Regions from separate parts of the Brevibacillus sp. AG genome, predicted to be linked through region 1. Evidence: riboswitches for the same ligand, from Rfam matches in the RefSeq annotation. Region 1 holds a riboswitch; each other region holds the start of a gene.

Region 1 (5,859 bases):
ACCAATAAAAATCAGCAAATCTCCTGCAAACAGTCTCTCAACCCACAACTCTGGGTTCGTGAAGAGCGGGAAAAGAGGCAGAGAACGCAAATCACCAATAGCCAGGAATCGCTCCAATTGCGGCAATGCCGTATCTTGTAATTGACGAACGTCTGCCAGTCCTTCGCAATAAAGCATCAATACAGGCTGGTCCTCGGATGTGACCGTGCGCATAAAAACGACGTCCGCACAATGCGCGAATTTTTCCCGCAGTTCCTCTTCAAGGGTCATGGCCTATTCCCTCCTGTTTGGATGGCTTGCGTAAAGTAACCAGCATGAGTGCGAGAGTAATCACAACGATAATGGCTAAGTAAAGCGGATAGTATACGTGCGTCAGAAAGGATACAAACTGTATGTCACTGTAGGGGAGGCTGGTAAAGGCGATCATGCTTCCACCTAGAAATATCATCATGAAGTTGCGCTGTTTTCGGTTACGGATCGTGAGTAAATCTCCCAAGAGCAACAAGCAAATGGTGATGCGTATAAAAGCCCCAGCGAGCCATTGAAAAATGGAGAAAAACTCCATGTTCTCGATGTCTTTTCCAATTGTGAGCAGCCGCCATTGCTCAAATGCCGGAAAGCGTTGGCGCGCAGACTCCACAGGTCCAAATTCCGCAATAGCTCCTGTCAACGGACTGAGTGTCAGCACAAGCGTGATGCCGAGCATGACCAAAAAGTGTACGAGGCGCAATGGCTTACGTACGTGAGGTTGGAGCAATAGTAGCAGGAACATCTCTGAAATGCCGCCACCTACATAGAGCATCCCGTGAAAAAGAGGACGATACCCATGCTGGAAAAGTGGCATCAAAAGACTATAATTCTTTTTAGGAATATTGCCAAAAGCGACGAAAAATCCGAGCATAACCACGACGGGCAGCAAGATTCCTGCTGTGATTCCTACAGAGGTTATTCCACCAATTGCAGCGAGTATACATAGTCCCATTAAGGCTAAGGCGGTCACCCACTCTGGTGTTCGAGGCAAGTAGTTGACGGTCGTCCATGTCTGGGTATCGATCAGATTGGTTAGGGCCATCATGTACAGGCAGACCATGATGGGGATGAGTAACAGATGGCTGACGATTTTTCCAGAGCGTTGGGCGAGCCATTCATGCAAAGAACGTTGCTTCATATTTCGATTAACCACAAACAGCAAGTACGCCCAGAAGGAAAAAGGAATACCAGCAAGCAACACGCTCAACCAAGCATCTCTTCCGGCTTTACTCAATAAGAGGGGGATGACGGTTACGTGGTTCGTAATGCCGATCGTCAGCATCATCACCATAATGGCTTGACCAATCCCGATTTTTCCGTCCACTTTCATGAAGACTTATCCCCCTGTACGTGGTGGTGCTGTTAGGATTTGCCTGCTTGCTTGGAAATATGTATCAACGTATAAAGGTTACATCCGCCCGAAAAAGTATGGTATTCTACTATGAGGTAAAAAGGTAGAAACGGAGTAAGGAGTGCAGCCGATGTATCAGCTCATAAGAAAATATCTGTTCCAGCATGATGCGGAAGAGATTCATGAAAAGACAATTGGTGCCTTAAGGCTGGTGGAGGATTCTGCTCCAGGCAAAAGCATCCTGAAGATGATCTATCAGGTAAAAGACCAGCGGTTGGAGAATAAGCTGTGGGGAATGACGTTTCCGAATCCAGTCGGACTTGCAGCCGGTTTTGATAAAAATGCGGAAGTCTATCACGCGTTGGGTGCTCTTGGTTTTGGGTTTGTGGAAATCGGGACGTTGACACCGCAGGGGCAGCCAGGCAATCCGAAGCCGCGTTTGTTCCGATTGCCGGAACATCAAGCTGTCATTAACCGGATGGGCTTCAACAATCACGGTGCGTATTTGGCTTCCCAGCATTTGGTCGATTACGCATACTCAGATGTTCCGATTGGGATTAACATTGGGAAAAACAAAGTAACGCCGAATGAAGAGGCGGCCATCGACTATAGCAAATGTATGGACATGCTCTATGCATACGGTCACTATTTCGTCATTAACATCAGCTCTCCGAATACCCCGAATCTGCGTGACTTGCAGGAGACAGAGAGCTTGCGTCATTTGGTGCGTGCAGTAAGGGAAAAGGCAACCGAAATGGAAGCACGTTCCATCAAGAAAAAGCCGATTTTGCTGAAAGTAGCACCAGACATGTCGGATGAGCACATGCGCGATGTTGTTCACGCTGCTGTTGAAGAAGGCATTGCCGGAATTATCGCTACCAATACGACACTGTCACGCGAGGCGGTTTCCGGACATCGATTTGCCGAGGAAGCGGGCGGCTTGAGCGGAAGACCTCTTACGGAGCGTTCCACTGCTTGGGTGAAGGAGATTTATCAAGAAGTAGGAGACAAGGTACCCATCATCGGTGTCGGGGGCATTTATAACGGCGAAGACGCCTACGCGAAAATCCGAGCAGGAGCCAGTCTCGTTCAGGTGTATACGGGGATGATTTATCAAGGCCCAGGTATCGCCAAGCAAATTAACAAAAAGCTACTCAAGCTCATGCAGCGCGATGGTTTTAAACATATTAGTGAAGTAATTGGCGTAGACGCAAAAGAATAGATAGAACAAGTACGCATAGGTCGATGGCTCCGTTTGTAGAGGGTCATCGGCTTATGCGTTTTTGCTTATATTCTTCCGATTTATGTAGTGATCCGTTATAATGATGTGGGACAAACATGAATTGTCTGTCAACTCTATATGATCGGCGTTAGGTGCCTTTATGTGACGCATAAAGGGTAACAGGGAATCGGGTGAAAGTCCCGAGCGGTCCCGCCACTGTAACCAGGGAGCTCTCTTTGAGAAGGAAACCACTCATTTTCGTATGGGGAAGGACAAAGAGCGCATGGATCTGGAAGCCAGGAGACCTACCTAGTAGCCACACCCAGAAAACCTTCGCGGAAAGGAGCGGTGAATACGAGGCAATGAGGCTGTATAGTCAGTCTGTTGTTTTGTGTGCACATCTCGTCCATTGATGGATGGGATTTTTTTGTTTGTAGGAAAAGAACGAAAGTCAGTGAAGGAGGAAGGAACATGAATCGATCTCGTCTCGTATCTACTTGTTTGATGATCGCGGGCTTTGTCCTGTATTTCCTGCTCAATGAACCAGAGACAGGACATGCGATGCACATCATGGAAGGGTATTTGCCATTATCCTGGGCCTTATTTTGGTGGGCTGTCTTCTTGCCATTTTTTATTCTTGGGATTCGCTCGATTAACAAGATTGTAAAAGAACATCCCGAAATGAAGCTCCTTATTGGTGTTGCAGGAGCGTTTGCATTTGTTTTATCTGCACTGAAAATCCCTTCAGTTACAGGCAGCAGCTCTCACCCGACTGGAACGGGCCTTGGCGCCATTATGTTTGGGCCTTTTGCGATGTCTGTGTTAGGGAGCATGGTGCTCTTGTTTCAAGCCTTGCTTTTGGCACATGGAGGTTTGACTACGCTAGGGGCAAATGCTGTATCCATGGCAGTAGTAGGACCACTGGTGGCATACGGAATCTATCGGGTGATCATGAAAGTGCGCGGAAGCCAGCGTCTGGCTGTTTTTGCGGCGGCTGCCTTGGCTGACCTCGCTACCTATGTGGTGACTTCGATTCAACTGGCACTCGCATTTCCAGCTGAATCTGGTGGAGTGTTGGCCTCGTTTGCCAAATTTGCAGGAATTTTTGCATTCACGCAAGTTCCGCTCGCAATCAGTGAAGGTCTGTTGACCGTTCTTGTTTGGAACTGGTTGTTATCTTACAACGCAAAAGAGCTTACACAGCTTCGTTTGCTCAAACGGGAGGAATCGCTGTGAAAAAAGGATGGAACTGGCTATTACTCTTGGGGGTAATCGTACTGGCGATTGTCCCACTGTTGCTGGTGCAGGATTCGGAATTTGGCGGCGCAGACGGCGTGGCGGAGGAAGCGATTAAGGAAATTGCTCCGAACTACGAACCGTGGTTCCAGCCGCTGATAGAACCGCCAGGGGGAGAGACGGAGAGCCTATTGTTTGCGGTGCAGGCGGCGTTGGGAGCGGGAGTGGTTGGATACGCCGTGGGCTTGTACAAAGGTCGGTTGGATAAGCGGAAAAAATGAACGGGCTGCAGCTTGATTCTCTCTCTTATCAAAACAGGCTGAAACGTCTGCCGCCAGCTCATAAGCTCTTGCTGGCGAGTGCATTGTTACTGCTCGTCTTGGTGGGACATGTATGGATGCAGATGGCCGTCGTTGTTTGGATGACGGTATGGGTAGTGGTGTATGCCCGTATACCTGTCCGTATCTATTGTGCCTTTATGATCGTGTCGCTCTCGTTTTTCGCGGCGGGGCTCCCTGCCCTATTGGTAGAAGGGGCGAAAGCAGGCGAAGTACAGGTCCAGGTCGCGGCAGCATGGGAGTTGGGGTCGTATGTGCTCTATGTGCCGACGTCATCATTCAGTAAAGTTTGGATCTTATTTTGGCGTACCATGGCGAGCTTATCTTGCTTTGCCTTCATTTTGTTTACCGTGCCGTTTGCCGAAATCTTGCAGGTGTTTCGCCGACTTCGTATGCCTGTCCTTGTGACTGATTTATTAATGATCATGTATCGGTTTATTTTTGTGTTAATAACGATTTCTCACCAGCTCTGGATTGCCCAACGTTCGCGTGGAGGTCATCGCGGCTTCCGAGCGACGCTTCGGGATGCAGGGGTTCTCGTTGCGCAATTGTTTGTCAGAGCGATGCGCAAATACGAAGCCTTGCATAAAGGAATGGCGGCTAGAGGCTTCGGGGAGAGCATGCAGGTGCTCGCGTTTCATACCCATGCTCGTTCGCGACGTTATGAATGGGAGTCAATCGCAGGCTGTATGCTGCTGGTGCTGCTTGAGTGGTGGACAGGAGGTTGGTAGTTATGACATCACGGTTGTTGGAGTTCATTGATTTGCAGTACACCTATCCAGGAGGGCGGGGACCCGTCCTGTCTGGGCTGTCCTTATGGATTCCAGAGGGGAAAAAATGTGTCCTTTTGGGACGAAACGGCTGTGGGAAGTCTACCTTGTTCTTGCATGGGAACGGGATCATCGAGCCACAGCAGGGACAGGTGCTGTGGAAGGGGAAACCGCTAGTCTACAAACGAGCCGCACTGCAAGAAATGACGCAAAAGGTAGGCTTGGTCTTTCAAGATCCCGAGCATCAGCTGATCGCAAGTACGGTCGCAGAAGATATATCCTACGGTTTATGCAATCAGAATCTGCCTACGGAAGTCATCCGGGCAAAGGTAGAAAAAGTGCTGGATGCATTCGGATTGAGAGAGCTGGCAGAAGCTCCGATTCATCATTTGAGCCTGGGACAAAAACGGCGTCTGGCACTCGCGGGGGTCATGGTCATGGAGCCAGAGCTTTTGCTGTTGGACGAGCCTACTGCGTATCTGGATCGTTATCAGACTAAAAATTTGCTGCGGGAGCTCGATGCGATTCACCGGCAAGGAACGACTGTTTTGATGGCGACACATGATATGGATATCGCGTTTGAATGGGCAGAGTGGATTTGCATCATGGATGAAGGCAGGCTTGTTTTCGCGGGAGATCCGCAGGAGGCATTGGAAAATAGAACTATGCTGGAGAGTCTTCATCTGGGTATGCCGTTGCTCGTTGATGTGTGGGAGGCACTGCCTGAGCAGTGGAAGCGTGAACTTGGCGGAAATATTCCACGCTCGGTCGACGAGCTGCGAAAAATGCTCAGTGTTCAACGGGTGTGGTGAATGGAGTGGCGGCTTTCGGGCAAGCTAACCCCAAAAAGCCATGGAGGTACGCTGGTATGGAACAAGACTCTGTCATGAGTACATCGGTCCCGAATCACCA
Region 2 (5,859 bases), on a different contig from region 1:
AAGATCTGGAGCGTAATGTCCTGATCGTAGGTGAAGGCTCTGATCATATTCGTCTGTACTCGAAGAGCCTCTTGGCAACCAACGTTAGCTGGGTGAGTGATAAGAAGCCTTCCGAAACGTTTACTTGTACAGCGAAATTCCGTTATCGCCAGCCAGATCAGGGAGTAACTATTCACCTGCTGGAGGACGGAAACGTGGAGGTCATTTTTGACCAGCCGCAAAAGGCGGTAACACCTGGTCAGGCTGTCGTCTTCTACGATGGGGAAGTGTGCTTGGGTGGCGGTACGATTGACAAGGTACGCTTAGTTGATAAAGAGAACTAAGATAGACGGGGGAAGCACTCGGTGGATGCTACGAAAAAATCAAAAGTGATTATCGTTTCGTTTTTGGCGGGAGCGGTTCTCTTGGCGATCATCTCTTATTTCGGGATGGCCTCCATGGGTAAAGAGCATATGGCGACGATCCAAAACGTCATCAAGGAGAACGGCGGGGTTGTAGTTGCGGGTGGAGTGACAGCGGTTCCGAAGGAGGAAAGTCCTTTTACCAATAGCGGAAAAGGCAATACCATCTACCGAATCTACTATACGAAAGATGGACAAACGTTGACGGCTTGGTATCGTGCTGATAACGAATCCTCCATCAAGAAAGAGCCGGAAGCTTGGATTCTGCCGTGAAAACAAGGATAAACCTGACTGGGAGAGTGAAGGCAACACATGACCCAATATGCTGGACTGCGTGAACTAGCTGAACTGATTCAAAGACTCGAGCCAGAGTTAGCGAGTGCACAATTAAGTATTCTTGCTCATGAAAATAAAGAGGAAATCGCAACGCAGTTAGTGGAAGGACTCGGGACGAAGGTTCCTGTCCAACATAGCTCCGGCGAATATGCGAATCATTTGGCGGTGTTGCGGGTAGGAGCGAATAAGTACACCTTGGCGCAAGATTGGAGAGAAGTGTACATCAGTGAAATCAATTACTGTGCGTGTCGCATACCTCCAGGGGCCCATGGATTGTTGGTTCGCCATATCGATTATCCAGGTGTGATTTATGATGTCTCACGAAAACTGGCCGAACATCAAATCAATGTTTCCAAGTTGAATGTATCGCGTGAGCAAAAAGGGAAGAATGCCCTGCTTATCTCTGTGACCGATGAAGAGATTACACCGACGATTGTATCTGCCATCGAAGAGCTGCCCCAAATCACCAAAGTGTTATCTCTACAGTAAGCGAATCATGATAAACAAAAACTGCCCGTTTTTAGCGGGCAGTTTTTTTCGTAGCGAATTTGAGTCCTTGGCTAATTAAGACTGGCAAGACGGACGAATGATTTTCGTCAGCAAATTCTTTAAAGGATGCCTTGATCTGACCTTTGCCCATGGAGGACAATCGTTCGATCATCGCCAGAGATTTTTCTTTGACCAAGAATCGCCCATCGTTTTCCAACTCCCCGATGGTGAGGAGTGCATGGACGTCGAGGTCATCTGTCAGCAGGCTCGGTAATTGACTCTCCTTCGCAAGCAGTACGCTCTCATTCCAATGGATCGAAGGACTGCCAGCTATATAACGCTGAAAAGCGTGTGGTCTCGACAAAAGTACATGCAAGACAAACAAGCCACCTAACGAATGTCCAAAAATCGCTTGTTGCGTCCGATCGATGGGGAAGTCGTTTTCGATACTCGGCTTGAGCTCCTCCTCTAAAAAGGTGAGGAACTGCTCTGCTCCCCCCATCTGAGGCCAGTCTGCTCCTTGTGGGTTGCCAGGAAGCTCTGAGACGGGAACTTCATACGTGTAATCAAAGAAACGGGCAGGGTGGTACGGACCGTCCGTTGGATACCCAATCCCGACGATGATAGCAGGATACACGCCAGTTCGTTCAGGGCCACGTGATTGTATCCGTATCGCTTCGGTCATGGTTGCAAAAACAGAGTTGCCATCTAGCAAATATATGACGGGAAAGCCTGATTCCGGAGGGGGATCGGCAGGTATACTTACGAAAATGTGATAGTCACGCTCTTGATAAGTCATGATTTTACTGTAAGAACGAGGAATGACGACAGGTTGATAGTCGGTGCTTTTCATGAGGGCTACTCTCCAATCTATCCAAGGCTAACCAACGCACACAAAATCTATTATATGAACGATAACCAGAGATTGGCAATAGCCGAAAAAGGAGAATAGTTAGTTTTCGAAAAGAGCGCATACTGAGCTTGACTCCTACGATATATTGAGGTAAAGTAAGTTTTACCAACTACATATTGATGCGGTGAGGTGTTTACCAGCCAGATTTGGTAGACTTAATAGGGAAGTCGGTGAGAATCCGACGCGGTCCCGCCACTGTAATGAGAGAGTTCCATTTGGGGAAAGAATGCCACTGATCTTGAGGGATCGGGAAGGTGAAAATGGAGCGATGATCCTAAAGCCAGGAGACCTGCCTAACCGCTTGCACTGTTTAACCTACGGGAGATAGGGAAGTGTTCGAGCGCGCAATTCGTATTGGCGAATTGCTGATGGAAGTCATCACGCGCATTCGGCATGTAAACGTCGGATGCGCTTTTACTTTGGCTAAATAACATACATACAGAGTAAAAATAGCAGGGGATAGGATGAGGGACATGCTAATCGCTTATGATTCAAAAACAGGAAACGTCCGAAGATTCGTCAACAAAATTAATTTGCCACATGTGGAAATTAGTCAAGATATGGTGTTGGACGAGCCATTCATTTTGATAACATACACGACGGGATTCGGACAAGTGCCGGAGAAGGTGGCGACGTTCCTGAAGCGAAATCATGTCCATCTGCGGGGAGTATCCGCCAGCGGTAACCGCAACTGGGGAACCAGCTTTGCCAAAAGCGCGGATACGATCGCGAGCCAATATGGCGTTCCGGTGATTTCTAAATTTGAACTGTCCGGTACCGGCCGTGACGTGGAACAATTTACGAGTGGGGTGGCAGCAATTGCGGCATATTGAATTGAACAACGAACTGATGCAGCGTGGCAATGACGGATTTTATCAACTGGAAAAGGATCGGGAAGCGGTTGCGGTCTTCATGGAAGAAGTGCAGTCCAATACGATGACTTTTGGCAGTGTCAAAGAGCGCATGGACTATTTGATCGAGAATGACTTCTATGAAAACGTCTATGAAACATACACTGTTGAGCAGGTCGATGAAGTTTACCGTTTGGCCTATGACGCTGATTTTCAATTTGCTTCGTACATGGCTATCTCCAAATTTTATAAAGATTACGCTTTGAAAACGAACGATAAATCGATGTATTTGGAGCAGTATCCAGACCGGGTGGCCGTTGTGGCACTGTCCCTTGGACAAGGTGACTTTGAGCTCGCCAAGCGTTTGACAGTATCCATGATGGATCAACGCTTGCAACCAGCGACACCAACCTTCCTGAATGCAGGCAAAAGCCGCCGTGGAGAAATGGTCTCCTGCTTCTTGCTCGAAATGGATGATTCACTGAACTCCATCAACTTTATTTTGGGAACTTGTATGCAGCTATCCAAAATTGGCGGCGGTGTGGCCGTGAACTTGTCCAAGCTCCGCGGACGAGGAGAGCCGATCAAAGGCGTCGAGGGCGCAGCAAAAGGTGTTATGCCCGTTCTCAAGCTGTTGGAAGATGCGTTTTCCTACGCAGATCAAATGGGGCAACGTAAAGGCTCGGGTGCAGCGTACTACAACATCTTCGGTTGGGATATCAACGAGTTTCTCGATTGCAAAAAGATCAATGCCGATGAAAAAGCACGCATCAAAACATTGTCCATCGGCCTGATCGTACCAAACGTGTTCTACAAGCTGGCTGAGGAAAACAAGCCATTGAATGTGTTTGCTCCGTACTCCGTGTACAAAGAATACGGTGTGCATCTGGATGATATGGACCTCGATGACATGTACGAGGAGCTCTTGGCAAACGATCGCATCAAGAAAAAGACCGTGATGAGCGCACGCGAGATGTTGACCAAAATCGCGATGATTCAAATGGAATCGGGCTATCCGTACATCATGAACAAAACGAATGCGAACAACAACCATGCACTGAAAGATCTTGGTTCGGTGAAAATGTCCAACCTGTGCACGGAAATCTTCCAGTTGCAGGAGACTTCGACGATCACCAATTACGGCGAGATGGATATCATCCGTCGCGATATTAGCTGCAATCTAGCATCGCTCAATATCGTCAACGTGATGGAACGCAAAATGATCCGTGAATCCGTCCACGAAGGAATCGAAGCCATTACAGCCGTGAGTGACATGACGCGTGTAGAAAACGCTCCAGGCGTTCAAAAGGCAAACAGTGAGCTGCACTCAGTAGGTCTCGGTGCGATGAACCTGAACGGTTATCTGGCAAAGAACAGAATCGCTTACGAAAGTGAAGAAGCCAAGGATTTCGCTCGTACGTTTTTCATGATGATGAACTTCTACTCCTTGGAAAAAAGCATGGAAATTGCCAAGGAAACAGGCAAGACCTTCTTGGGCTTTGAACAATCGGAATATGCAAAAGGCACTTATTTTAACAAGTATTTGACGAACGATTACAGCCCGCGGACGGAAAAAGCAAAGCTTCTCTTTGAAGGAATGCACATTCCGACGTCAGAGGATTGGGCGGAACTACAGCAAAAGGTGCAAAAGTATGGCGTTTACCATGCGTACCGTTTGGCAATTGCACCGACACAGAGTATTTCCTACATTCAGAATGCGACTTCTAGCGTGATGCCAATCGTTGAGCACATCGAAACGAGAACGTATGCCAACTCTACGACGTATTACCCGATGCCGTACTTGTCGCAGGAAAACTATTTTTACTACAAATCGGCGTATGTGATCGATCAATTCAAAGTGATTGATCTGATTGCCGAAATTCAAGAGCACATTGACCAAGGAATTTCGACTGTGCTGCACGTGAACAGCAATATTTCAACCAGAGAACTGGCTCGCTATTACATTTACGCAGCGAAAAAAGGTCTGAAGTCACTCTACTATACGCGTACGAAGCATTTGACTGTAGAAGAGTGCATTAGCTGCGCGATTTAGTGAACGAGCTTCACAAAAGGAAAAGCATCAGCAAAAAGAGAAGAGGAACGCCATATGAAAGCAGTCAATTGGAACAGGCCGGACGACGATTTTACGATGACGTTTTGGAATCAGAACATCATGCAGTTCTGGACGGATGATGAGATCCCACTGTCAGATGACAAGATGTCCTGGATGGAGCTCAGTGCGACTGAACGGGACACGTATAAAAAAGTATTGGGGGGTCTCACCTTGCTGGATACGGTCCAGGGTGGAGTAGGGATGCCGAAGATCATGGAGCATGTCGATGGACTGCAAAGAAAAGCGGTTCTCGCCTTCATGGGCATGATGGAGCAAATCCATGCCAAATCGTACAGCAGTATTTTTACAACGCTGGCATCGACAGAAGAGATTGACGGTATTTTTTCGTGGGTGGAAAACAACCCGCATCTGCAAAAGAAAGCGGCCCTCATCTCGAAACGCTATCAAGAAATTGAGAAACCGAAAGACTTGTACATGGCGATGGTAGCCTCTGTCTTCCTGGAAAGCTATCTGTTTTACAGCGGCTTCTTCTATCCGCTCTATTTGGCGGGGCAAGGAAAGATGACAAGCAGCGGGGAAATTATCGACCTGATTGTTCGCGACGAGAGCATCCACGGACTCTATGTCGGCGTTCTCGCGCAAGAAGTATATCAAGGTCTGAGCGTGGTCGAGCAGACCGCAGCAAAAGAGGAGCTGTATGCCCTTTTGCATGAGCTGCAAGAAAATGAAGAGGCCTATACGACTTCGTTGTATACGGAAATCGGATTGGCTGACGAGGTTCATGTGTACGTGCGT
Region 3 (5,859 bases), on a different contig from region 1:
TAGCTCCAACCGAAGCACCTGAAGATACACCTAACACATACGGGTCAGCCAGGGAGTTGCGAACCAACGACTGGATCGCTACTCCCACTACAGACAGACCTGCTCCGACGATCGCCCCCAAAAGTACACGTGGAAAGCGAATATCCCAAATAATCGTTTGCTCCCCTTTGGACCAATCCACCTCAATCCATTGGGTCAACATCGGAATTTTTGATAAGGCGATTTTCCATACTGTTGTCGGCTTAATTTCCACTGATCCCAAGGTAACTGCGAACGTAATCGAGAGGAAGAGTCCGACCAGTAGAGTAATGATGATATAAGGTAACTTGATCTGTTGCAGTGCCATTCCCTCCCTTAAAAGGGGTATACTCTATTTGAATTTATCCGGGTAGAGTCCTTCCGCCAAAATTTTTAGCGCAATCGGTGCTCGAACGCCTTCAGAAGCCGCAGACAATGGCAGTACCATTAGTCGCTGATTTTTAATCGCCGGGATATCCGCCAGTTCTTTTTTGGTCAAAAGGAAATTGCGTTTTTGCTCAACGGTTCTATCACCGTAGTCTACGATAATAATCACGTCAGGATTGCGACTCACTACTTGTTCCCAACTGACCTCTGCCCAACCCTTTTGAATGTCATCAAAAATGTTCTTACCGCCAGCAGTCTTGATTAAGGAAGTCATGTAGTTGTTGGCTGCTGTGAATGGTTTATCTTCTCCGTTGTCGTACACGAACACTTTAAGTGGCTCGTCCACCTTGCCAATTTTACTAATCGTTTGATCCAATTCACTCTTCATTTTATTAATCAAATCATTGGCTTTGTCTTCCACACGGAAAATGCGTCCAATATTCGTAATGTCTGCAAACACATCGTCGATTGTCGGGCCAGGCATGCTAGAAGACGCTTGCAGATACGATTTGATGCCGACCTTTTCCAAATCCTGCATCGATCCTACACCCTTTTCGCCGAAGCCGCTTTTCCATCCGGCGTACACGAAGTCTGGGTTCGCTGCCAGCAGCACTTCTTTCGTAGGATACTTGTCAGACAGTACCGGAATCTTGTCGTAATCTGCTTTTAACTCTGGAAGGATTTCATCGTCTAGGTATGCAGTTCCGACCATTTTATCAGCCAGGCCCAATGCCAGCATGATTTCGGTAACGTGTTGGTTCAAAGTCACTGCACGCTCAGGTGCTGTTGGATAGGTCATTTCGATGCCATTATTGGTTAGTGTTACAGGCTTGCTCTCTGCTGCTGGTGCAGCCGTTTGTTCGGTTTTGGCTGGAGCCTGTGTTGTCGAAGTGGAGCCGCATGCCGAAACCAAAAGCATGGCAGCTGTCATGATACCGAAAGCTAGTCCTTTCATTACTGTATGTGGTTTGTTTGTCTTAAACATCTGTAATCCCCTTTTCTGTATGTATATGATGAGTTGAACGAAATCCTCCACAAAAAAAGCACCCCCCATTTCAATCGGGAGGTGCATGACAAACGTAGATATAGCTATAAGCAGGCACAAAGGCGCCATTTCATAGACTGTTTCCACATCTGCCCCATCCTCGTGGGTCGATTGTATATGATCGCATGGCAGGTCTCCTGGCTTACGAATCAACACACCCAGCTACCTTCCCATTTTTTGTCTCGCAAAAAACAGTGGCTATTCGCTAGTTGCTCCTCGTTACAGTGGCGGGACCGCGCCGGTTTCTCACCGGACTTCCCTTTTAAGCTGACGGCATATGCCATCTAGCACCATTCGATACGTATTCAATTTTTACGATTTATTCATTCATTGATAGAAGTCAGTTTTTTCGGGAACTGCGTGAGAATTTCAACGCCCGTTTCCGTAACCAATACATCGTCTTCAATCCGCACTCCGCCTACACCTGGCAGATAGATGCCTGGCTCGATCGTAAAGACCATCCCTGGACGAAGCACTTCTTGGTTCTGGCTGTGAACAGATGGATATTCATGTACATCCATCCCAAGTCCATGCCCAAGACGGTGCATGAAGTATTCTCCGTAGCCTTTTGCGGTGATGACATCGCGAGCGGTTTTATCCAAATGCGCAAAAGTCACACCCGGACGAATCTCAGCAATGGCCGCTTCGTTGGCAGCCAATACTGTCTCGTAAATTTCTTGAAGCTGAGCACTGATCTCGCCTACAGCAAAGGTACGAGTAATATCGGATACATATCCGTTGGCTGCTACCCCGATATCAAACAAAAGCAAGTCGCCTTCTTGCACCTGGCGCGTTCCTGGTTTCCCGTGTGGCAGTGCCGACTTCTCCCCTGCCAATACCATGGACGTAAAGGACGGACCTTCGGCACCCAAGCGCTTCATCTGGAATTCCAGCTCAGCTACGATTTCTGTCTCGGTCATGCCTGTCTTGACTTTTTTCAGGGTCTCCCGCAAGGAATCCTCGACCAACTGAACAGCGTGCTTCAAACGCTCCACTTCATCCGCCGATTTGATCAAACGCATTTCACGCAGTGGCTCTTCTACATCCACATAGCTCGACGCCAGAACAACCTGTCCAAGTGCTTCATAACGCTCGACAGTCATATGACTTTTTTCAATACCGAGCTTCGTCAAGTTCGCTGGCAACACTTGCTTGAGGATTTCATAGGGGTTTTGGATATCCGTATGTGTATGGATATCTTGAACGAACGAAGCCTCTGCGGCTGCCTCACGATCAAGAGCAGGTACAATCAAAGAAGGTTTTCCCTCAGCAGGAATAACGAGACCCATAAAACGTTCATGCGGGTCTGTAAAAAATCCGGTCAAATAGTAAACGTGCTTAGGGGAGGTAATCAACACCGCGTTCAGCTCTTGCTCTGTCAAAAACGTGTGGAGCTTCGAAATGCGCTCTTGAAACAACTTCTTCACCCTGCTTTCACCAATTATTCTATTGCGAGAATACCACTTCCCCATCAAAAAAAGAAGAGTTCAAATGAAAAATCTACTTCATATCGGACAACCTAAGGGTGGGGTGAAAATGAAAATGGAACAAATACTCGTCCATCAGGATGGCAAGCAGTTTGCTTTTCACATATCGGGAAAAGGCCAGCCGTTATTGTGTATCCATGCGCCATGCATCGGCTCTATCAATTTTGTTTATCAGCAAACGCTCGCAGATACATATCAGATCATTGTCCCTGATTTGCCCGGACATGGCGACAGTTCACCGACGGAGACGCCTTTTTCCATTGGAGAACTGGCAGAACAGCTCCATAAGCTTGTCCGGTCACTCGGCATTGAACGTCCCTTTATTTTGGGGTACTCCCAAGGTGTTTCTATCGCCCTTGAATATTGTCTTCGCTATTCGGATGCTGTAAAAGGCGCCATACTCGTGAGCGGCTTTTCCGAAGTGAATGACCTGTATTTACATGGACGATTTTGGATGGCACAGGCAATGTCGATGCTTCACGGAGTCCCTCTTCTTGCCCGTTCGATTGCTTCCTCACATGTCGCTGACCTAGAAATGCGTGAAAAATGGACGGTACAGGCCTCCAAAACAGATCCCACTAGCCTGAAATACCTTTACGCTGCCGGACATCGTTATCACTGTACGGAGCGTCTGGGCAACATCCAGCTTCCGATTTTACTTGCTTATGGCAAACAAGATCAACGGATGCACCATTATGCGCAGATGCTTACCATGAAATTGCCAAAAGCAAAACTCGAAATGATCCCTAACGTGAAGCATCAAGTCATCACGAAAGCTGCTCCTGCTTTCAATCAGTTGTGCCGCACCTTCATGGAAGAAGGATAAAAAAAGAAAAGACAGAAGGACGGGTACCTCCAGCCCCTTCTGTCTTTTTGCGTTTTGACTAGCTCTTCATACGCGGGTCGAGTGCATCGCGCAAGCCGTCCCCGATTAAGTTAAAGCCGAGAACTGTCAGCATGATAGAGAGCCCCGGAAAAATAACAGTCCATGGTGCTTTCTGAATGTACTGACGTGAATCAGCAAGCATTTTTCCCCACTCCGGTTCTGGCGCTTGTGCTCCCAGTCCAAGAAAGCCAAGTGCAGCTGCTTCGATAATCGCTGTTGCGATCCCCATCGTCCCGGTCACAATGATTGGTGCGAGGCTGTTTGGCAAAATATGCTGCATGATAATCCGGGAATTTTTCATCCCAATTGCCCGTGCGGCCATAACGAATTCTTCTTCCTTCAAGCTCAATACGCGGGCGCGTACTAACCGTCCAAATGTCGGAATGTTAATAATCGCAATCGCAATCAAGGCGTTTTGCAAGGAAGGACCCAAGATGGCAACGACAGCGATTGCCAACAAAATACTTGGAAAGGCAAGCATAATATCAAAGAGACGCGAAATGATCGTATCGATCCATCTGCCATAGTATCCTGCCAAAAGACCGAGCAAGGTTCCCGCGAGAACGGAGCCAATGACAGAGAACGTCCCTACCCACAAGGAGATTTGTGCCCCATAAATAACGCGACTAAATACATCGCGACCATTGTAATCCGTTCCAAACCAATGCTCTTCGGAAGGTGGCTTGTTTTTCATCACGAGCTTGCCCTCGTCGTACGGATACGGAGCAATCCATGGAGCTAAAACCGCCACAACAATGAAAAACAAAATAATCCCGAAGCCCACCAACGCCAGCTTATTTTTTCGTAGCGTCCTCCATGCATCCTTCCAAGGAGAGACGACTTCTTCTTGCTTCACTTTTAAAGGTACTACCTGATCTCGTGGTTGTAATTGTGGTTGTGCCATGTCTCTTCGTCCCTCCTTAGCGATATTTGATGCGTGGATCGATATAGGCGTACAGAAGGTCAACTAAGAGGTTGATCAGGACAAAAATCGTCGCGATCACAAGGATACCGGATTGGATAACCGGATAGTCACGGTTTCCAATGGCGGTCACAATATAACGACCGACACCTGGCCATCCGAAGATCGTTTCTGTCAAAACAGCTCCACCCAACAGCAACCCTGTTTGTAAACCAATTACCGTCAAGACAGGGATCATCGCATTTTTCAGTGCATGCTTGTACACCACCCAAAACTGTGCCAGCCCTTTTGCACGAGCGGTTCTGACATAGTCGGCTCGCATGACTTCCAACATGCTCGATCGAGTAATACGCGCAATGATCGCCATCGGGATCGTACCTAACGCGATTCCTGGCAGGATCAAATGCTTGATGACTTCCCACAGCTGATCCCAACTACCAGCGATCATCGTATCCAGTATATAAAAGTGCGTAATGGCCTCTACGGGATTACGCGAATCGTCGCGACCAACTGATGGCAGCCATTTCAGTTCTTGGGCAAACACCCACTGCTCCATCAAACCTAGCCAAAAAATTGGCATGGATACACCAACCAAGGCGATCAACATCGCACAGTAGTCAAACCAGGAGTTTTGCTTCCACGCAGAAAGAATTCCTGCATTTACACCGATAAATACCGCAATCAGCATACTCACAATCGTAAGTTCAGTCGTCGCCGCCAAATAAGGCAAGATTTCATCTGAAATCGGCGCATTCGTTTGTAACGATTCCCCAAGATTTCCGCTCAAAATATCTTTCATATAATCGAAATACTGTATGTACCACGGATTATTTAAACCCAATGCCTCTCGTATGTCTGCAATCGCTTGTGGTGTTGCCTTTTCTCCCAAAATCGTCAAAGCCGGATCACCAGGGATGGCACGAATAATGGAAAAAACGATGATTGACATGCCCACTAAGACAGGAATGAGCATTAAAATTCTTCGAATGCTGTAAGCTAGCAATGCCATCTCCTCGCCTTCCTGCATAAAATAATCGCCAAATAATGAAAGAAGGGTAAGAAGAGGTATGCACTCCTCTTACCCTTTTACGATGAATCAGCTTACTTGAAGTCT
Region 4 (5,859 bases), on a different contig from region 1:
GGTGGACAGACAATCGATTAAAACCACATCATACTGCTCACTGAATGCGTGGTAATCGGTTAATCGCTCTCCTACCTCCACACAGCCCCATTCCAGCGGACGACGTGCCTGATGCAGCTCGATTCTCTGCTTCATTTCATCATCCCAGGCCTTGCCTGTCGCCACGTACAGGACTCGACTGCCCAACATCATCGCAAGCTCTTCCGCGTAGCGGCTTTTTCCTGAACGGACACCGCCTGTTACCAGCACCAAGCTCATCGCTGTTCACTTCCTTCCGCATGGACCTCGCGGAGCGCTGCCAGAAGTCTTTCATTTTCCTCTCGTCCACGCACTGCGATTCTCACATCATGTGCCGTCAAACCGGGATACATCGCACAGTTGCGGATCAGAACGCCTTTTTTGCCGAGCCGTGCCTGCAATTGTTCCGCTGGCAATCCTTCTGGTGAGCGCAGCAGCAAAAAGTTTGCCTCCCCCGGCCATACCTGCCAGCCCAACTCACCGCTGATGCAATCGATCAAATACGCACGTTCTGCTTTTATGAGCCTTCTTGTCTGTTCCTCATATGCCTGCTCCTGCAAGCACAGTTCTCCAGCTAAAAGGGCCAGTGCATTCACGCTCCAGCTCACTTGCTTCTGGCGCATCCTCGCAATGACATCCGGATGCGCAATCGCATAACCCAGGCGCAATCCCGGGATCGCGTACATTTTCGTCATCGAGCGCATCAAGATCACACGGGGAAAGCGCTCGAGCTGCGTCGCCAATGTATATTGCCGATCTTCCTCCACAAAATCGAGGAAAGCCTCATCCACGATGAGCCACGTGTTGGTCTTACTCGTCCATTCCGCCATTTGGCGAAGCTCATCCGGTTGATACAGGATTCCTGTCGGATTGTTTGGCGACCCGACAAATACGAGATCAGACTGCGTAAAAAGAGTGTGCAGCTCTATAGGATCGGGCTTGTACCCGTTCGCTTCCTTCCCGAAGCAGCCAATGACACGGGCACCATACTGCTCGGAAAGTTGCGCGTATTCCGAAAAGCAAGGATATACCACACCAACCGTTTCCGGCGAAAGACCGAGAATGGCCAGTGCCATCGCCTCCGCTGCACCATTGGCAGGCAGCAACCATTCCTCCGGCACTTGCAGCCGCTTCGCCAGCGCACGCCGAAACACACGATGTCCAGGGTCTGGGTAATGCGCTACAGCAGCCAGCGAATCCAGCAGCATCTCACGAACGCTTGCTGGCATCCCCAGCGGATTAATATTGGCACTGTAATCCAGAAACTGCCCGGGCTCTCGACCAAAGCGCTGCGCTGCGGTCAGCAAGTCTCCGCCATGACCGTACGTCTCTATTACACCTGCGCTTGTCAAAACTCTACCCCCAGCACAGCTGGAATCCCTTCATCATAGTAATGCTTGATTGGCTTCATCTCTGTCACCAAATCTGCGATGTCCAAAATCTCCTTCTTTGCGGCCCGTCCCGTAATCACGAGGTGAATATGACTTGGCCTATTTTGAATCGCTTCCAACACATCGGACAATGGCAACACATCATCAATCGGGAAGCGGTCAATCGCCAATGCATTATTTAGCTCATCCAAAATGACGACATCGTACGCTCCGGAAGAAAGCTTTTCGCTCGCAAACGCCCAAGCTTCTTTCAATGCCTGACGATGCTCCTCCGGTGTCTTCGTCCATGTGAAGCCGACACCCATTTGCACAATTTCAATGCCCAATTTATCGAAAATAATCTTTTCTCCGTATGTACGCTCCGGCGACTTGATGAATTGAACCATCAGCACCTTTTTCCCGCGCCCTGTCGCCCGCACAGCCAACCCGACTGCTGCTGTCGTTTTTCCTTTGCCGTCTCCTGTGTAAACGAGGGTCAATCCTCGCTTCTTATCGTTTTTCTCCATCGTGACCACCTCAAAAAGTGACGTATTTTACTCCGCTGTTTCCTCCAAATACTTTCCGAAGCATAAAAAAAGCGCTCTGTTTCCCCCAGTACGTAAGGAAAAACAAAGCGCGGATAGCTGAAAAGCAACAATCCTCACCTCTTCCTTTGACCCGAAGGAAATCAGTGTAAACATAAAAACAGGCAGGTCTCCTGGCTCGAGGATTATCGCTTTTCTTCTCCTTCCCGCTCCCGGATGGGCAGTGGATGGCATGGTGCCTTGAAGAACAGCTACTCTCTTACAGTGGCGGGACCGCGTTGGCTTTTCACCAAACTTCCCTTTTAACCTTGCTCCTGCGAATCGGTTTCGCAAAAACAAGGACCTGTTTCTCTTCCATATGTAAATGTCGTTCGTTCCGTTGACAAGCACTTGCTTTAATAATAGCAAAAGCTACCGAGGATTCAAGCAAAAGCTGCCGATTCGTCGCTGGTGACTATTAGCAGAAAATTTAAGATAATGACCGTTTACATGCCTGATGTTTTTCGTTACCCTATTGGCAAAACAATCGAAAGTGGTGTGCAGTCATGCTATTTCCTCCGATTCCAAAAATACCAGACATGGTCCTGCCCAGCCCACTGCCGATCAAGGAATGCGGCGAACCGATGATTCCCCTCTCTTCCCTTTCAGCTCAAATCACAGTCTATCCAGCCTACTACCACGAGGGCTATGCCGGAACACAGCCAGAAGCCTTTTTGCGAGAAGGGGCAGCACGCAAGCTCGCCATGGCAGCCTCACTACTGCCTGTTGGCTACAAGCTCGTCGTGTTGGACGGCTGGCGCTCATTTGAGGTACAGGCATCCTTGTATGATCGTTTCCGCGAAGCCTTGCTATTACAAGGCTGGCAGGAAGGACCCGCCCTCACGGAAGAATTGAGCAAATTCGTCGCTTATCCAACAACAGACCTCTCCAAACCGTCCCCTCACCTATCCGGCGGTGCAGTGGATCTGACTATCGCAGGGCCTGATGGCTGGCTGGAGATGGGGACAGACTTCGATGATTTCAGTGAACTGGCTTCCACTCGCTATTATGAAGAGTTGGCACAGTCTAAGCAAAAGGACATCGAGATTCGAGACAATCGCCGACTGCTCTATCATTTGATGACGGCTGCCGGATTCGTCAACTATCCGAAAGAATGGTGGCATTTCGAATACGGAACGCGCACTTGGGGACAAAAAACGCAGCAAGAGCCGATCTATGGCGGGGTTTTGTCGATGTAACCACAAATAATCAAGCAAGGCATGAGCCCGGTCGATACCGTACTCATGCCCAGATGGCCGCCCACTCTTCAAACTCAACAAATTCCTGTACCTCTTAGGTCACTGGTATTTCAGAAGATGCTGCTGAAACCAAAAGGCTTTTGTTGTATTCAGGTGACAATACAATATTTGTATAAGTTCCGTGCCCTGACACATAGTGATAGGAATGCTCGACGCCTGCTGGGATAAAAATAGCTGCTGGACTCTCAACAGTCTTCTCTTCTTCACCGAGTTGAACATGACACACCAGACCAGTGCCATCAGATGCATCTCCCCAAAAGAGGAAGGCACTGTCACAATGATGCGCATGTCTGTCTACATGTTTTTCAGGAATACCGGACAAATCGCATAATCCAAATATCCTTTGGATCACATAGAATGAGGCTCGCTCATCAACACGCGAATCCATCATAACCCAGCGTATCCCTGGACCGTCACGATGATACTGTAGCTCTGAAGCACCTTTTGGAAACGGCTTTCCTACCTGTAAAGAAACAGGCAGCTTTGGGCTTCCTATTGGAGGACGCTTTTCTTCGAGAAGCCGTGTTCTTCCAATTGTTTCGGGAGGAAATGGCTCATACGCTTTGGAATTCCTCTTTACGGCTTGGACATGGTAAGCCGATGTATGCGTAAAAGCATTTTGCCCAGCGATTGGGCGCAGTTCGTCCGGTCTATACCCTGTCGTTAGACGTATCGCTTGTACAAGCTCGGGAATTCTATCCAAAGAATAACGATGATCATTTCGAAGCTTTTGCAACGCAACAGTAAGCTGGATCAAGTCAGTAATTCCAGCTCTTTCGCCGATTCCTAAAATTGTCGTATCAATGACCGAAGCGCCTGCATCAATAGCCGCCAGCGCATTCGCTTGAGCAAGACCAAGATCATTATGCAGATGAACTTCAATTTCGCATCCAAATTCCTCAATGGCACGAGTTACGATTTTTTTGCATGTATCAGGCTCCCATATCCCGACAGTATCTGCCAAACTAATGCGATCTGCGCCTGCCTGCAAAGCAACATGACCTAAGCTGGATATCTTTTCCCACTCTGTCCGTGAAGCGTCTTCAATCGTGAATCTAACCTGTAAGCCAAGCTTTTTTGCTTCGATAACAGCTTGTTGGACTTTCTCTTGTATATAGCTTTCCTGGTGATGACTGAATTTGGTTTGGATAGACACATCATTAATGGAAGCCCAAATCCCCACCCAGTCTGCTTTGGCGCGCTTTACTGCATGTACTTCTTCAACAGTAGCTCTCGCATGCATTAATATTTGCGCTCGTCTTGCCGATTGAGCCACTTTTCGGCAGATTTCTTCATCCACGGCAGAAATTCCAGGATGGCCCACTTCTATGAGGTCTATCTGATAGCTTTCCAAGAGATGCAGGATGCGAATCTTGTCTTCGCATGTGAAGCGCACGCCTGATTGCTGCTCTCCTTCTCGCAGTGTTGCATCCAAAATTTGAAACGGCTTCATTTCCAGCACATCCTTACGGGTTTACTTCCTTTTTCAGGAATTCGTCTGTTTCACGCAAGAGTTGATCACGATTTTTTTCATACAACACCCAATGTGTTGCATCTTTGATAACCACTTCTTGTTTTGCAGATGCATTGGTCAGCTTATGGAAGAGGGACTTATCGGCAAAAAAGTCCAGATCTCCTCGAATGATCAACACTGGCGTCGTAATTTTCGCTGCATCAAAAATGGGTTTGTCCGTCCAGATGTAATACAGATCTACCAAAGGTCCCATTGGACGGCGGATGGATTGTTCAGGTTGCTTGCTGCTGTTAGGATCAGAGTTTACGAAGACCTTGGATACAGCATTCATTGCCTCACCGGAAACCAGATCACGTTTATCTAGCATCATGTGCCAATGGTGCATGGCCTTGTCAAACTGGACAACCTGGTACGCTGGTAATTGGGGATTGATTTCACCTGGCTTCCCTTTTGCTTCAAATGGAGTTGCCATCAAAGGTAAGGAAAAACCATGCATAACACCATAAAGCACGAGTTTTTCAATATCATCGGAATGTTCAGTCGCGTACATCCCTGCAACAACCCCACCCCAAGACCATCCTACGATACTGATTTTATCCACTTGTCGCGTTTTCTTTATGTGCTGGACGACAGCCTCCAGATCTTTTACCGCCTCAGTGGCACGGACGACAGGAGCATTCTTTACAGGTGGTTGATCCATTTCAACTGGTCGGGTAGAATGCCCAAACCCTCGGAAGTCCATCGCCCATGTGTCGTAACCTTGCTTTGCGTATTCCTCCATCCAGGAGTATCCCGGAACATCAAATGCTTGGGCGGTAGGTACGCTAAACGGTTCAAGAAACAATACAACCTCATTATTGGTGAACTTTTCCTTGTTTTTGGCACTCATGTGCCTCACATATAAGGAGACGTCCTGATCGATGCTTGGCACTTTCAGCTCTTCCGTTACGATTTCACTGGTTGATTCCACTACAGATTGAGCTTGTGTTGTACTATTTTGATTGGGGGAATCAGGAGTTGAACACCCTTGAACAAGCAGCCCTAAAGATAGGACTAGCATAAGAAAATGATTTTTCATTTGATGATTGAGATTCATAGTTTGGCACTTCTTTCAAAGTAGATTTAGAGGGTGCTAGAAATTGAAGATTCTTGAC

What was found. Region 1 has a riboswitch for cobalamin ahead of POF51_RS16855 (energy-coupling factor ABC transporter permease). Riboswitches for the same ligand answer to the same signal wherever they lie in the genome.
Region 2: linked by a shared signal. The riboswitch ahead of nrdI (class Ib ribonucleoside-diphosphate reductase assembly flavoprotein NrdI) and the one ahead of POF51_RS16855 (energy-coupling factor ABC transporter permease) in region 1 are both predicted to bind cobalamin.
Region 3: linked by a shared signal. The riboswitch ahead of POF51_RS26915 (ABC transporter substrate-binding protein) and the one ahead of POF51_RS16855 (energy-coupling factor ABC transporter permease) in region 1 are both predicted to bind cobalamin.
Region 4: linked by a shared signal. The riboswitch ahead of cobO (cob(I)yrinic acid a,c-diamide adenosyltransferase) and the one ahead of POF51_RS16855 (energy-coupling factor ABC transporter permease) in region 1 are both predicted to bind cobalamin.

The regions. Positions count from the first base shown of each region.
Region 1 covers NZ_JAQMYO010000006.1:121,693-127,551, forward strand. Annotated here, with positions in the region: gene POF51_RS16840 (spore germination protein) at 1-270, opposite strand, end outside; gene POF51_RS16845 (GerAB/ArcD/ProY family transporter) at 260-1,360, opposite strand; gene POF51_RS16850 (quinone-dependent dihydroorotate dehydrogenase) at 1,512-2,603, shown strand; cobalamin riboswitch at 2,737-2,930, shown strand; gene POF51_RS16855 (energy-coupling factor ABC transporter permease) at 3,075-3,839, shown strand; gene POF51_RS16860 (energy-coupling factor ABC transporter substrate-binding protein) at 3,836-4,120, shown strand; gene cbiQ (cobalt ECF transporter T component CbiQ) at 4,117-4,908, shown strand; gene POF51_RS16870 (energy-coupling factor ABC transporter ATP-binding protein) at 4,911-5,759, shown strand; gene POF51_RS16875 (hypothetical protein) at 5,816-5,859, shown strand, end outside.
Region 2 covers NZ_JAQMYO010000001.1:203,167-209,025, forward strand. Annotated here, with positions in the region: gene mnmA (tRNA 2-thiouridine(34) synthase MnmA) at 1-323, shown strand, start outside; gene POF51_RS00860 (hypothetical protein) at 345-674, shown strand; gene POF51_RS00865 (ACT domain-containing protein) at 714-1,226, shown strand; gene POF51_RS00870 (alpha/beta hydrolase) at 1,258-2,079, opposite strand; cobalamin riboswitch at 2,250-2,450, shown strand; gene nrdI (class Ib ribonucleoside-diphosphate reductase assembly flavoprotein NrdI) at 2,613-2,972, shown strand; gene nrdE (class 1b ribonucleoside-diphosphate reductase subunit alpha) at 2,959-5,043, shown strand; gene nrdF (class 1b ribonucleoside-diphosphate reductase subunit beta) at 5,098-5,859, shown strand, end outside.
Region 3 covers NZ_JAQMYO010000013.1:58,456-64,314, reverse strand. Annotated here, with positions in the region: gene POF51_RS26920 (FecCD family ABC transporter permease) at 1-346, opposite strand, end outside; gene POF51_RS26915 (ABC transporter substrate-binding protein) at 371-1,390, opposite strand; cobalamin riboswitch at 1,561-1,760, opposite strand; gene POF51_RS26910 (M24 family metallopeptidase) at 1,774-2,868, opposite strand; gene POF51_RS26905 (alpha/beta fold hydrolase) at 2,987-3,763, shown strand; gene POF51_RS26900 (ABC transporter permease) at 3,822-4,727, opposite strand; gene POF51_RS26895 (ABC transporter permease) at 4,744-5,754, opposite strand; gene POF51_RS26890 (ABC transporter substrate-binding protein) at 5,847-5,859, opposite strand, start outside.
Region 4 covers NZ_JAQMYO010000007.1:352,648-358,506, forward strand. Annotated here, with positions in the region: gene cobU (bifunctional adenosylcobinamide kinase/adenosylcobinamide-phosphate guanylyltransferase) at 1-258, opposite strand, end outside; gene cobD (threonine-phosphate decarboxylase CobD) at 255-1,370, opposite strand; gene cobO (cob(I)yrinic acid a,c-diamide adenosyltransferase) at 1,367-1,915, opposite strand; cobalamin riboswitch at 2,080-2,295, opposite strand; gene POF51_RS20435 (M15 family metallopeptidase) at 2,479-3,171, shown strand; gene POF51_RS20440 (LeuA family protein) at 3,266-4,684, opposite strand; gene POF51_RS20445 (alpha/beta hydrolase) at 4,698-5,801, opposite strand; gene POF51_RS20450 (DUF441 domain-containing protein) at 5,838-5,859, opposite strand, start outside.